Regions from separate parts of the Kurthia sp. YJT4 genome, predicted to be linked through region 1. Evidence: riboswitches for the same ligand, from Rfam matches in the RefSeq annotation. Region 1 holds a riboswitch; each other region holds the start of a gene.

What was found. A riboswitch is a leader RNA that binds a small molecule or an ion and turns the genes downstream of it on or off. The one in region 1 is predicted to bind lysine.
Region 2: it holds a riboswitch for lysine, as region 1 does, so the genes downstream of both, QN089_RS00795 (amino acid permease) here and QN089_RS10220 (aspartate kinase) in region 1, are expected to answer to the same signal.
Region 3: it holds a riboswitch for lysine, as region 1 does, so the genes downstream of both, QN089_RS15175 (transporter substrate-binding domain-containing protein) here and QN089_RS10220 (aspartate kinase) in region 1, are expected to answer to the same signal.

What each region holds. Positions count from the first base shown of each region.
Region 1 covers NZ_CP126689.1:2,057,607-2,060,900, reverse strand. Annotated here, with positions in the region: gene uvrC (excinuclease ABC subunit UvrC) at 1-1,321, shown strand, start outside; lysine riboswitch at 1,376-1,551, shown strand; gene QN089_RS10220 (aspartate kinase) at 1,657-2,892, shown strand; one part of gene QN089_RS10215 (IS3 family transposase) at 2,976-3,294, shown strand, end outside.
Region 2 covers NZ_CP126689.1:150,531-153,824, reverse strand. Annotated here, with positions in the region: gene QN089_RS00795 (amino acid permease) at 291-1,772, opposite strand; lysine riboswitch at 1,908-2,088, opposite strand; gene QN089_RS00790 (CynX/NimT family MFS transporter) at 2,274-3,294, shown strand, end outside.
Region 3 covers NZ_CP126689.1:3,024,482-3,027,775, reverse strand. Annotated here, with positions in the region: gene QN089_RS15180 (hypothetical protein) at 1-1,349, shown strand, start outside; lysine riboswitch at 1,478-1,664, shown strand; gene QN089_RS15175 (transporter substrate-binding domain-containing protein) at 1,785-2,636, shown strand; gene QN089_RS15170 (amino acid ABC transporter permease) at 2,702-3,294, shown strand, end outside.

The DNA.
Region 1 (3,294 bases):
CATGCCTAATCGTGTCTGTCTATATTATCATATGGGACAATGTTTAGCCCCTTGTGTAAAAGATGTACCAAAAGATGCGTATAAAGAGATGATTCAAGAGATTACAGACTTTTTAAATGGCGGACATGAGCATGTAAAGACGGAACTAGAGGAAAAGATGTATAAAGCATCTGAAGCACTCGATTTTGAACGAGCAAAAGAGTTGCGCGATCAAATTGCGAATATCGATCAAATTATGGCGAAACAAAAAATTACGAAGACGACGGACTTTACGAATCGTGATATTTTTGGTTTTGCAGTGGATAAAGGATGGATGTGTGTTCAAGTATTCTTTATTCGTCAAGGGAAGTTGATTGAGCGCGATGTATCATTATTCCCTTCATATGGTGAACCGCTAGACGAATTTACAACTTTTATTGCGCGTTTTTATGAAGAAGCGAATCATTTAAAACCATCTGAAATAATTGTGCCAAAAGAAGTGGACGCAGAGATGTTGCAACAGGCTTTAGACATTAAAGTACATGCGCCACATCGCGGCTATAAAAAAGAAATGCTCGATTTAGCAACACAAAATGCGCATGTGAAAATTGATGAGAAATTTAATATGCTACAGCGCCAAGAAGAGCGAACAATTGGTGCATGTGAAGAATTAGGTGATGCGATGAATATTCAAACACCACTTCGCATTGAAGCATTTGATAACTCACATATTTTCGGTTCGGATACGGTATCTGCGATGGTCGTATTTGAAGATGGTCGCCCGCGTAAAAAAGACTATCGTAAATTTAAAATTCAAACAGCTTCTGCGCATGATGATTACGGTGCGATGCGTGAAGTATTAAGAAGACGTTATCAACGTGTTGTAAAAGAAGGACTACCACTTCCAGATCTACTTGTAACAGATGGTGGGAAAGGACAGATGGAAGTCGCGCGTGAAGTACTTGAAGATGAACTAGGTCTTGATATTCCGATTGCAGGTCTTGCAAAAGATGATAAGCATAAGACAGCCCAGTTACTTTATGGTAATCCGCCACAAGTTATTCCACTGAAAAGAACGAGTGAAGGGTTCTATTTGCTGCAACGTATTCAAGATGAAGTGCATCGATTTGCGATTAATTTTCACCGTCAATTACGTGAGAAGAATGCACTCACTTCGCAACTTGATGACATTCCAGGTGTTGGGCCAAAGCGGAAACAGCAAATGTTAAAACACTTTGGTTCGATGAAAAAAATTAAAGAGGCAACAGAAGAAGAATTAATTGCTGCTGGATTACCGAAAAATCTGGCTAGTGCCGTAATTGCGCATTTTCTGAAAAAATAATTGTCTTTTGCCAAATATTGTGATAAAGTAACGTTAATTAAAAATCACTGAAAAAGTGATGATAGAGGAGCAGGTGTCAAGAGTAGCCTTTTTGAGAGTGTAGTAACTCAGTGAAAGAAGGTGAAAGGGGAAACTGCCGAAGTGATGAAGGAACTACGACTTCATTGCTGGTTCTGTATTGAATAAATGCAGAATTGTCAGAGTGTACACTCTGGAGGGCTATCTCACATGAATGTTCATTTTTGAATAGACATGCATAAGCAGCCCAACATTTCGATGTTTGGCTGCTTTTTTTATTGAGAGAACCCACATTACAATATGTAGGGGGAGAACGTATGGGAACTTATGTTATGAAATTTGGTGGCACATCGGTGGCAACACCGGAACGTATTCAAAATGTAGCGAAAAGAGTTTTACAAGAAGTGGAAGTGGGGAATAAAGTGGTTGTTGTCGTTTCAGCGATGGGAAAAACGACAGATCATTTAGTCGAGATGGCGAACCAAGTATCGACACATCCATCAAAACGTGAGATGGATGTACTACTATCTACAGGTGAACAAGTTACAACAGCTTTACTGACGATGGCGCTTCACCAATTAGATGTACCTGCGCAGTCTTTTACAGGTTGGCAGGCAGGTATGATGACCGATGATGTTGCGAGTAATGCACGCATTGAACAGATTGATTGTGAGAAAATCACGACCTGTTTAAATGAAGGGAAAGTAGCCGTTGTAGCAGGTTTTCAAGGGATTGATCATGAAGGTAATATTACGACACTTGGTCGAGGTGGCTCAGATACAACAGCTGTCGCGATTGCAGCTGCGATTCAAGCAGAACGCTGTGATATTTATACCGATGTTGATGGGGTTTATACAAGTGATCCACGCTTTGTGCCAAATGCACGTAAATTAGCAGAATTAAGTTATGATGAAATGCTCGAATTAGCACATTTAGGAGCAGGTGTTTTACATCCACGCTCTGTTGAATTAGCGAAAAATTATCAAATGCCCATGTCTGTTCGTTCAAGTTATGAACAAGTAGAAGGAACCGTTTTAAAGGAGGAAGTTCAAATGGAAAAAGATTTAGTTGTACGAGGAGTAGCATTCGAAGGAGAAATCGTTCGTTTAACAGTTTATTTTAGCGAAGCATATATGGGGTCATTAGCGAACATCTTCACAACATTAGCGAAGCACCATATCAATGTGGATATCATTGTACAATCCATCATTCCAAACGCATCACCAACGGTATCATTTTCAGTGAAAAAAGAACAATTAGAAGAAACATTAAATGTGTTAAAAGAATATAAAAATACATTAGGTTATGATTATATTGATCATGAACTAGAACTTGCAAAAGTATCGATTGTCGGTTCAGGTATGGCATCCAATCCAGGTGTTGCAGCGACGATGTTTGATTGCTTGTTTAGATTAGGAATTCCGGTGAAGATGGTCAGCACATCTGAAATCAAAGTATCCGTCGTTGTACCACAAGAAGAGATGTTTAAAGCGGCGAATGCCTTACATGAACAGTTTGAATTATCAAAAGCAGCAGTGGCAATAGAAAATTAAATGGATAAAACAAAAAGTCCCTTGCGAATTTGAACTGCACCCCAATTGTTAGACACATCTAACAATTGGAGGTGCAGTTTTTTATGGCTAAATATACGGCAGCGGAAAAATTACAAGCGGCTTTACGCTACTTAGAAGGCAAAGAAAGTTCACGTGAAATTGCTAAATCGATCGGGACAGATCATAAGGCCATTCTTAATTGGACGAAACAATATAAGTATAACGGTGTAGAAGCGTTTACAAAATCGTATACAAACTATACAGCACAGTTTAAACTAGACGTACTAAACTTCATGATTGAACAAGGTACGTCCTTACTTGAAACAGCGGCTATCTTCGGTATAGCCGCACCATCCACGATTCTTCAATGGAGAAAAATATTCGAAACCAAAGGATTTGATG
Region 2 (3,294 bases), 1.2 Mb from region 1:
CAACTAGATTTCTTAAATTAAAAATATTCTGACACGAATCGAGCATATTTAAGCTGAAAATAAGGAAATAGAGCCTTATTATGAACATTTATATTAGTTATTTAATTTTTCGTTCGTGATTAGACGTAAAAATGGATAAAAAAGGAAATAAATAAATATAAATAACGTTTTGATGTTGTTTATATTTTTTGCGTAATTTTCTCTATCATTCATGATTTTCTTTTTAGGAAATAATTCAAAATCCATTATTTCTACATAAAAAAGCACTCGGAAATCCCGAGTGCTTTTTGCTATTCTTCTGTATAAAGATTTTTAGTCGGTTCCACATCTGCCTCTGTTAATTTAACCATTTTCGTTTTGTTTTTGATTTTATAACCGAACCATAGTAAGAAGAAAATTGGTAAACCAATATAAGAAACAAGTAGTTCATACCAACTAAACTGCCCATCTTCAAATGCAAAATAACTTTGTCCGAAGACAACTAATGCACATAGGATGAATGCGAATAATGGACCAAATGGGAAAAATCTCGATTTATATGGTAATACTTCATCTAAGTTCTTCCCTTGCGCAATCAGTGCTTTTCGGAAACGATAGTGACTGGCTGCAATACCTAACCATGCGATAAAACCACACATACCCGAAGCACTTAATAACCAAATATATACTTGTTCACCGAAAATAGATGTTAAGAATGATAAACTTGCGACAATGACCGTTGCGATTAAAGCTGCAAACGGTACACCGCGACGATTTAACTTTTTAAAGATTTTTGGTGCTTTACCTTCCATCGCTAAATCCCAAAGCATACGTGATGAAGCATATAAACCAGAGTTACCAGCAGATAAAATCGCTGTTAAAACAACTGCATTCATAATCGAAGCTGCAAAAGCAATACCTGCATTTTCGAATACAAGCGTAAACGGACTTGTCGTAACCGTCTCTCCATCATTGATTAGACGACTATCTGTATAAGGAATTAATAAGCCAATCGCTAAAATGGCTAAGATATAGAATAATAAAATACGCCAAAAGATTTGCTTCACTGCTTTTGGAATCGATTTACCAGGATCTTTTGTTTCACCAGCTGTAATACCGATTAACTCTGTTCCTTGGAATGAGAATCCTGCTGCTAAGAAAATACCGAGTGTCGCAAAGAATCCACCGTGGAATGGACCATCACCTGCAAAGAAGTTCGTAAAACCTACAGGTGCTTTACCTCCTAAAATACCAAAAATCATTAAAATACTAACGATTAGGAAGATGATAATTGTAGCTACTTTAATGAATGCGAACCAATATTCACTTTCACCAAAACTCTTCACCGATAAGTAGTTTAATAAGAAAATAATAGCTAAGAATGATACACTCCAAATCCATGAAGCTGTATCAGGGAACCAATATTTCATAACAATTGAAACAGCTGCAATTTCAGCTGCAATTGTAATTGCCCAGTTATACCAATAGTTCCATCCTAATGCAAATCCAAGTGCTGGATCGATAAACTTCGTTGCATACGTACTGAATGAACCTGAAACAGGCATATACGCTGCCATCTCTCCTAAACTTGTCATTAAGAAAAATACCATAATACCGATTAAACCATATGCTAATAGCGCTCCACCTGGTCCAGCCTGTGCGATTGAGTTACCACTTGCAAGTAGTAAACCTGTCCCAATCGTACCGCCGAGTGAAATCATCATAATATGACGACTTTTTAGTCCTCTTTTTAGAGTTGTAGGCGCTTCTTGACTTACTTTTGTACGACTCATTTCATTTCCTCTTTCCTTTTATTGCAGGGAATATGTTAGTTGAGGTGTTCGTAAGTGATTATTTCCTGGAAAATAAAAATACCATCTCAAGCAATCTTGGATGGTTGTAATCACACAATGACACTCATCAACCTTGAAAAAGATAGCTCAACACACCCTCACAGATGTGACAGTTCTGCACCTATTAAGCGACAGCCCCAGCAGTTGATTGTAAAAGCAATCCACCACTTCGGCAAAAAATCCTTTCATATAATGTCACCAATGCTTTTACATCTCGACTATATTACTTTTATTTTTTGCGACCTCTACCTCATCGAACGGATGAGGCATTGCAATATTTATATTATTTCTACTATTATCTTAATATATTCTACAGACGAATTCAAGACATAAAAACTCTCAACTATTATACAATTAAGACTTTCGTGAAACGAATTTGTTATTGAATAGGTAGGGGCATAATGTTACGATAAATCAAATATTACATATAGGAGGAAAGTTATGTCGCCTACAGAAAATGTTGCTTCAAAAAAACTTAAATGGACTTCGACAACGTGGCTTCTTGTACTTGGAATCGTCTTCATTGCATTAACTCTTCGTTCCCCCCTAACATCTGTTGGTCCCGTAATCGAGGATATTCGAAACTCATTACATATTTCAAATGTAGTAGCTGGCTTTATTACAACCATTCCTCTACTTGCATTTGCTATCGTGTCACCAATCGTACCGAAAATATCGCGTAGAATTACGGTTGAACGCTCTCTATTCTTATCTATGATTATCTTAGTCGTGGGTATGGCACTTCGTTCAAGTGGCGTGACATCGTTATTATTTATCGGTACTACCTTAATCGGAATCGGAATTGCATTTGGCAATGTACTATTACCTAGTCTAATCAAACTTAAATTTCCATTCCAAGTAGGTTTACTTACAGCAATCTATACAGTCTCAATGAACTCATCAGCCAGTATTGCAGCTGGTGTAAGTTATCCATTATCAACATTGTCATTCGGTTGGCAAGGTTCTTTAGGTGTGTGGATTATTTTAGCGATTGCCGCTGTTTTCATCTGGCTTCCGCAAACACGAAATATCTCTAAAGAAGAAATTGCACCGACTACTGCTCAAAAAGAAAAGAAACAAATGTGGCGCTATCCGCTCGCATGGGTCATTATGATTTCGATGGGTTTCCAATCGATGATTTTCTATACAACTGCAGCATGGGTCCCAGAGATGTTTAAAGAACAAGGTATGACAGCTGCTCAAGCTGGATTAATGTTCTCCATTATGCAAGTATCTCAAATTCCAATGACATTCATTACACCGATTTTAGCGGGCCGTCTAAAAGACCAGCGTCCTGTTGTTGCGATGTTTGCAGTCTTTTACATCGTTGGATTTGCTGGATTAATTATGGGCTGGACAGATTATTCTGTTATCTGGATGATTCTATTAGGTGCTGCAGGCGGTGCTTCATTTAGTATGTGTATGATGTTCTTCTCACTTCGTTCACGCGACTCATTCGAAG
Region 3 (3,294 bases), 970 kb from region 1:
AGATTGTAGATGCACATCGCGAAATCTCTTATGGACAAGTTGAAGTGTCAGATGAAGGGAAAATTACATCATTAATTATTGATTTAGAAGCCATTTTAGAAAATAATGATGTATCTTTAGATGAATATGAAGAACTATCAGCTGAAGATTTAAAAGAGATTGCTCAAGATTTTGTAGATGAATATGGTCAAAAGAATTTACAGTTAACTTCTTTTTCTGAGTGGGGCGATCAAACTTTTTTATTAACTTTTGAGGCAATGGATGTGCAGTATCAAATCCCACTACCTGATTCAGGTGCAACAATTGAGATGAATAAACAAGGTTTTGTATTATCCGCAACATTCAATCAATCTTATTATCAATTAACACATCCGAAACTTACAGTCGATGCAGATGTGGCATTGATGATTTATAAAAATAGAATGTTAGTTGAATTAGCTGCTTTCCAACAAGAAGATGAAATTCGATTAATGTACTATCCTAAAAATTTAAATGAAGTAGTTGGCGCAAATGGAGATATTATTTCATTAAATCAATTTTTAGAGAACGGTCCTGTTGAATTAGAAAAAGTTCCACCTGTTATGGAAATGTATGATGAAACAATTTTGTTAGGTATTACACCGGATATGAATAAAGTTGAAGAAGAAAATACAGTTACATATGAACAATCTGACCAACATTATGTTAAATTCGATATGTCTGATGAACATCAATTGATTATTGATTCTACTCTGCCATTCAAAGAAGGGGACGAATACACACTAGATGAACTTCGTAAACGTGCAATTGCCTTTTTAGAATCCAAAGTAGGAAATGTGTCTGAACATTATTTATTAGAAGATGCATTCGTTGAAGAAGATTTAGAAGATGATGAAGATGATGAGTTAACAGAAGAGGAAATTGAGATGTTAAAAGCTCTATCAGCAGAAGATGGTGAGGATGAAGAGGAAGATGACGAAGATGATTCTTATGCTTTCGAACCATTTGTGACTTTTACATTCCACCGTTACATTAATGGCATTCCACTAAGTGAATATACAGCAAATATTGATATGGGTATTTATTCAGGTCGTGTAACAGATGCAGTGATTCCAATGTTAAAAGAAGAGCATATTGAGAATATGTCAATGGAACCAACAATTACATTAGAAGAAGCAAATGAAATTTATAAAGACTCCATTAAGATGGAATTAGCACGTGTTCCATATGAAGATGAAGAATTTACAAAATATGAATTATGCTATGTTGTAAAAGAAAAAGAAGTGGGACAACGCATTGAGAGAATTGATGCAGAGAATGGAAATATTTTTTATTATGATCAATTAGACGATATTGAATACGAAGAATAAATACATAAATTTTTATTTTTAAATAAAAAATTTATATTTTTCTTTTTTTCAGTATATTGACATAAAATAGTCTATAAAGTAGACTATTGTTAATTATAACAAACGAATATGACCTCACATTGATACAATTGTGAGGTAGAGGCGCGATATTTATTAGTAAGTAGCGGAGTACGAGAATACAAAGATGCTACTTAGAAGGAGATGTCGCCGAAGTGTATGGTGGGTTCTCAACATCATATGCTGGGTCTGCAATTAATAGTTGCAGGACTGTCTTACTTTTTTTACCCGAATAAAGTAAGTTGAGCTATCTCAATTGGGCAATGATGAGGATTTTTAGAAGGACTATACCAAAAGGTCTGGAGAAGTATCTCATCCACCTTTTGTTATAGTCCTTTTCGTTTTCACAATGGGAACATATTTAAAGGAGAGGTACAAATGAAAAAATCATGGGGAATATTTACAGCACTATTACTTGTGCTTGTAGTTGCACTAGCAGGATGCGGCTCAGGAGATTCGGAAAAATCGGAATCTTCAGGCGGTAAAGAAAAAGAAAAATTTACAGTCGGTATGGAAGCAGGCTATGCACCATTCAACTGGACACAAAAAGATGACGCGAACGGCGCTGTAAAAATCGAAGGCAATGCAGAATATGCAGGCGGTTATGATGTACAAATTGCTAAAAAAATCGCAGATAGCTTAGATCGTGAATTAGTGATTGTAAAAACAGAGTGGGATGGTTTAATTCCAGCACTTATTTCAGGAAAAATTGATGCAGTAATTGCAGGGATGTCACCAACAGAGGAACGTAAAAAAACAATTGATTTCTCAGACATTTACTACACTTCAAATCTTGTAATGGTCGTGAAAAAAGGCGGTAAATACGACAATGCTACATCAATTCAAGATTTCAAAGGTGCCAAAGTAACAGGTCAGTTAAATACGTCACACTATACAGTAATTGATCAAATTGATGGTGTACAAAAACAACCAGCTTCAGATAATTTCTCAGCAATGCGTGTAGCACTCGAATCAGGAAAAATTGATGCATATGTGTCAGAACGTCCAGAAGGTTTATCTGCTTCAGCAGCAAACGACAAATTTAAAATGATTGAGTTCAAAGACGGTTCAGGTTTCAAAGCTGATAAAGCAGAATTTTCAATCGCAGTTGGTGTGAAAAAAGGTAGTGAGTTAGCAGAGCAAGTGAATAAAGCATTAGCAGGTATTTCAGAAGAAGAGCGTCAAAAGATTATGGAAACAGAGATTAAAAACCAACCAGCAGCAAAATAGAACGTACGTGGCTACCGACTGTCTTGTTTAGTCGGTAGTTTGTGTTTTTATAGGGGGAGAACGAAATGAGTCTAGAATGGCTATTTGAAATTGCTAAAGATAATTGGCAAATGTTTTTACGTGGCGCAGGAATGACGATGTTTATTGCCACCGTCAGTACCATTCTGGGGGCAGTCATCGGATTATTAATTGGGGTAATTGATACGATTCCAAAAACAAAATCAGCATTTAAAATGACCGTGTTAAAAATTATTCGTGTCATCTTACGAATCTATGTAGAATTCTTCCGTGGCACACCGATGATGGTACAAGCGATGGTTGTATTCTACGGATTCCCATTGATTATGCAGTCAATTAAAGAATCAATCGGAACTGATTTTGGTGTGACAGGTGATATGAATCGTACAGTTGCGGCAGTATTAGTTGTCTCGCTGAATACAGGGGCTTACATGGCAGAAATTGTACGTGGTGGTATTGTCAGTGTGGATAAAGGACAATTCGAAGCAGCACAAGCAATTGGTATGAATCACTGGAAAACGATGATTCATGTTGTATTACCACAAGTTTTACGCAATATTTTACCAGCTACAGGTAACCAATTCGTTATGAATATTAAAGATACATCTGTATTAAATGTAATCGGGGTAACCGAGTTATA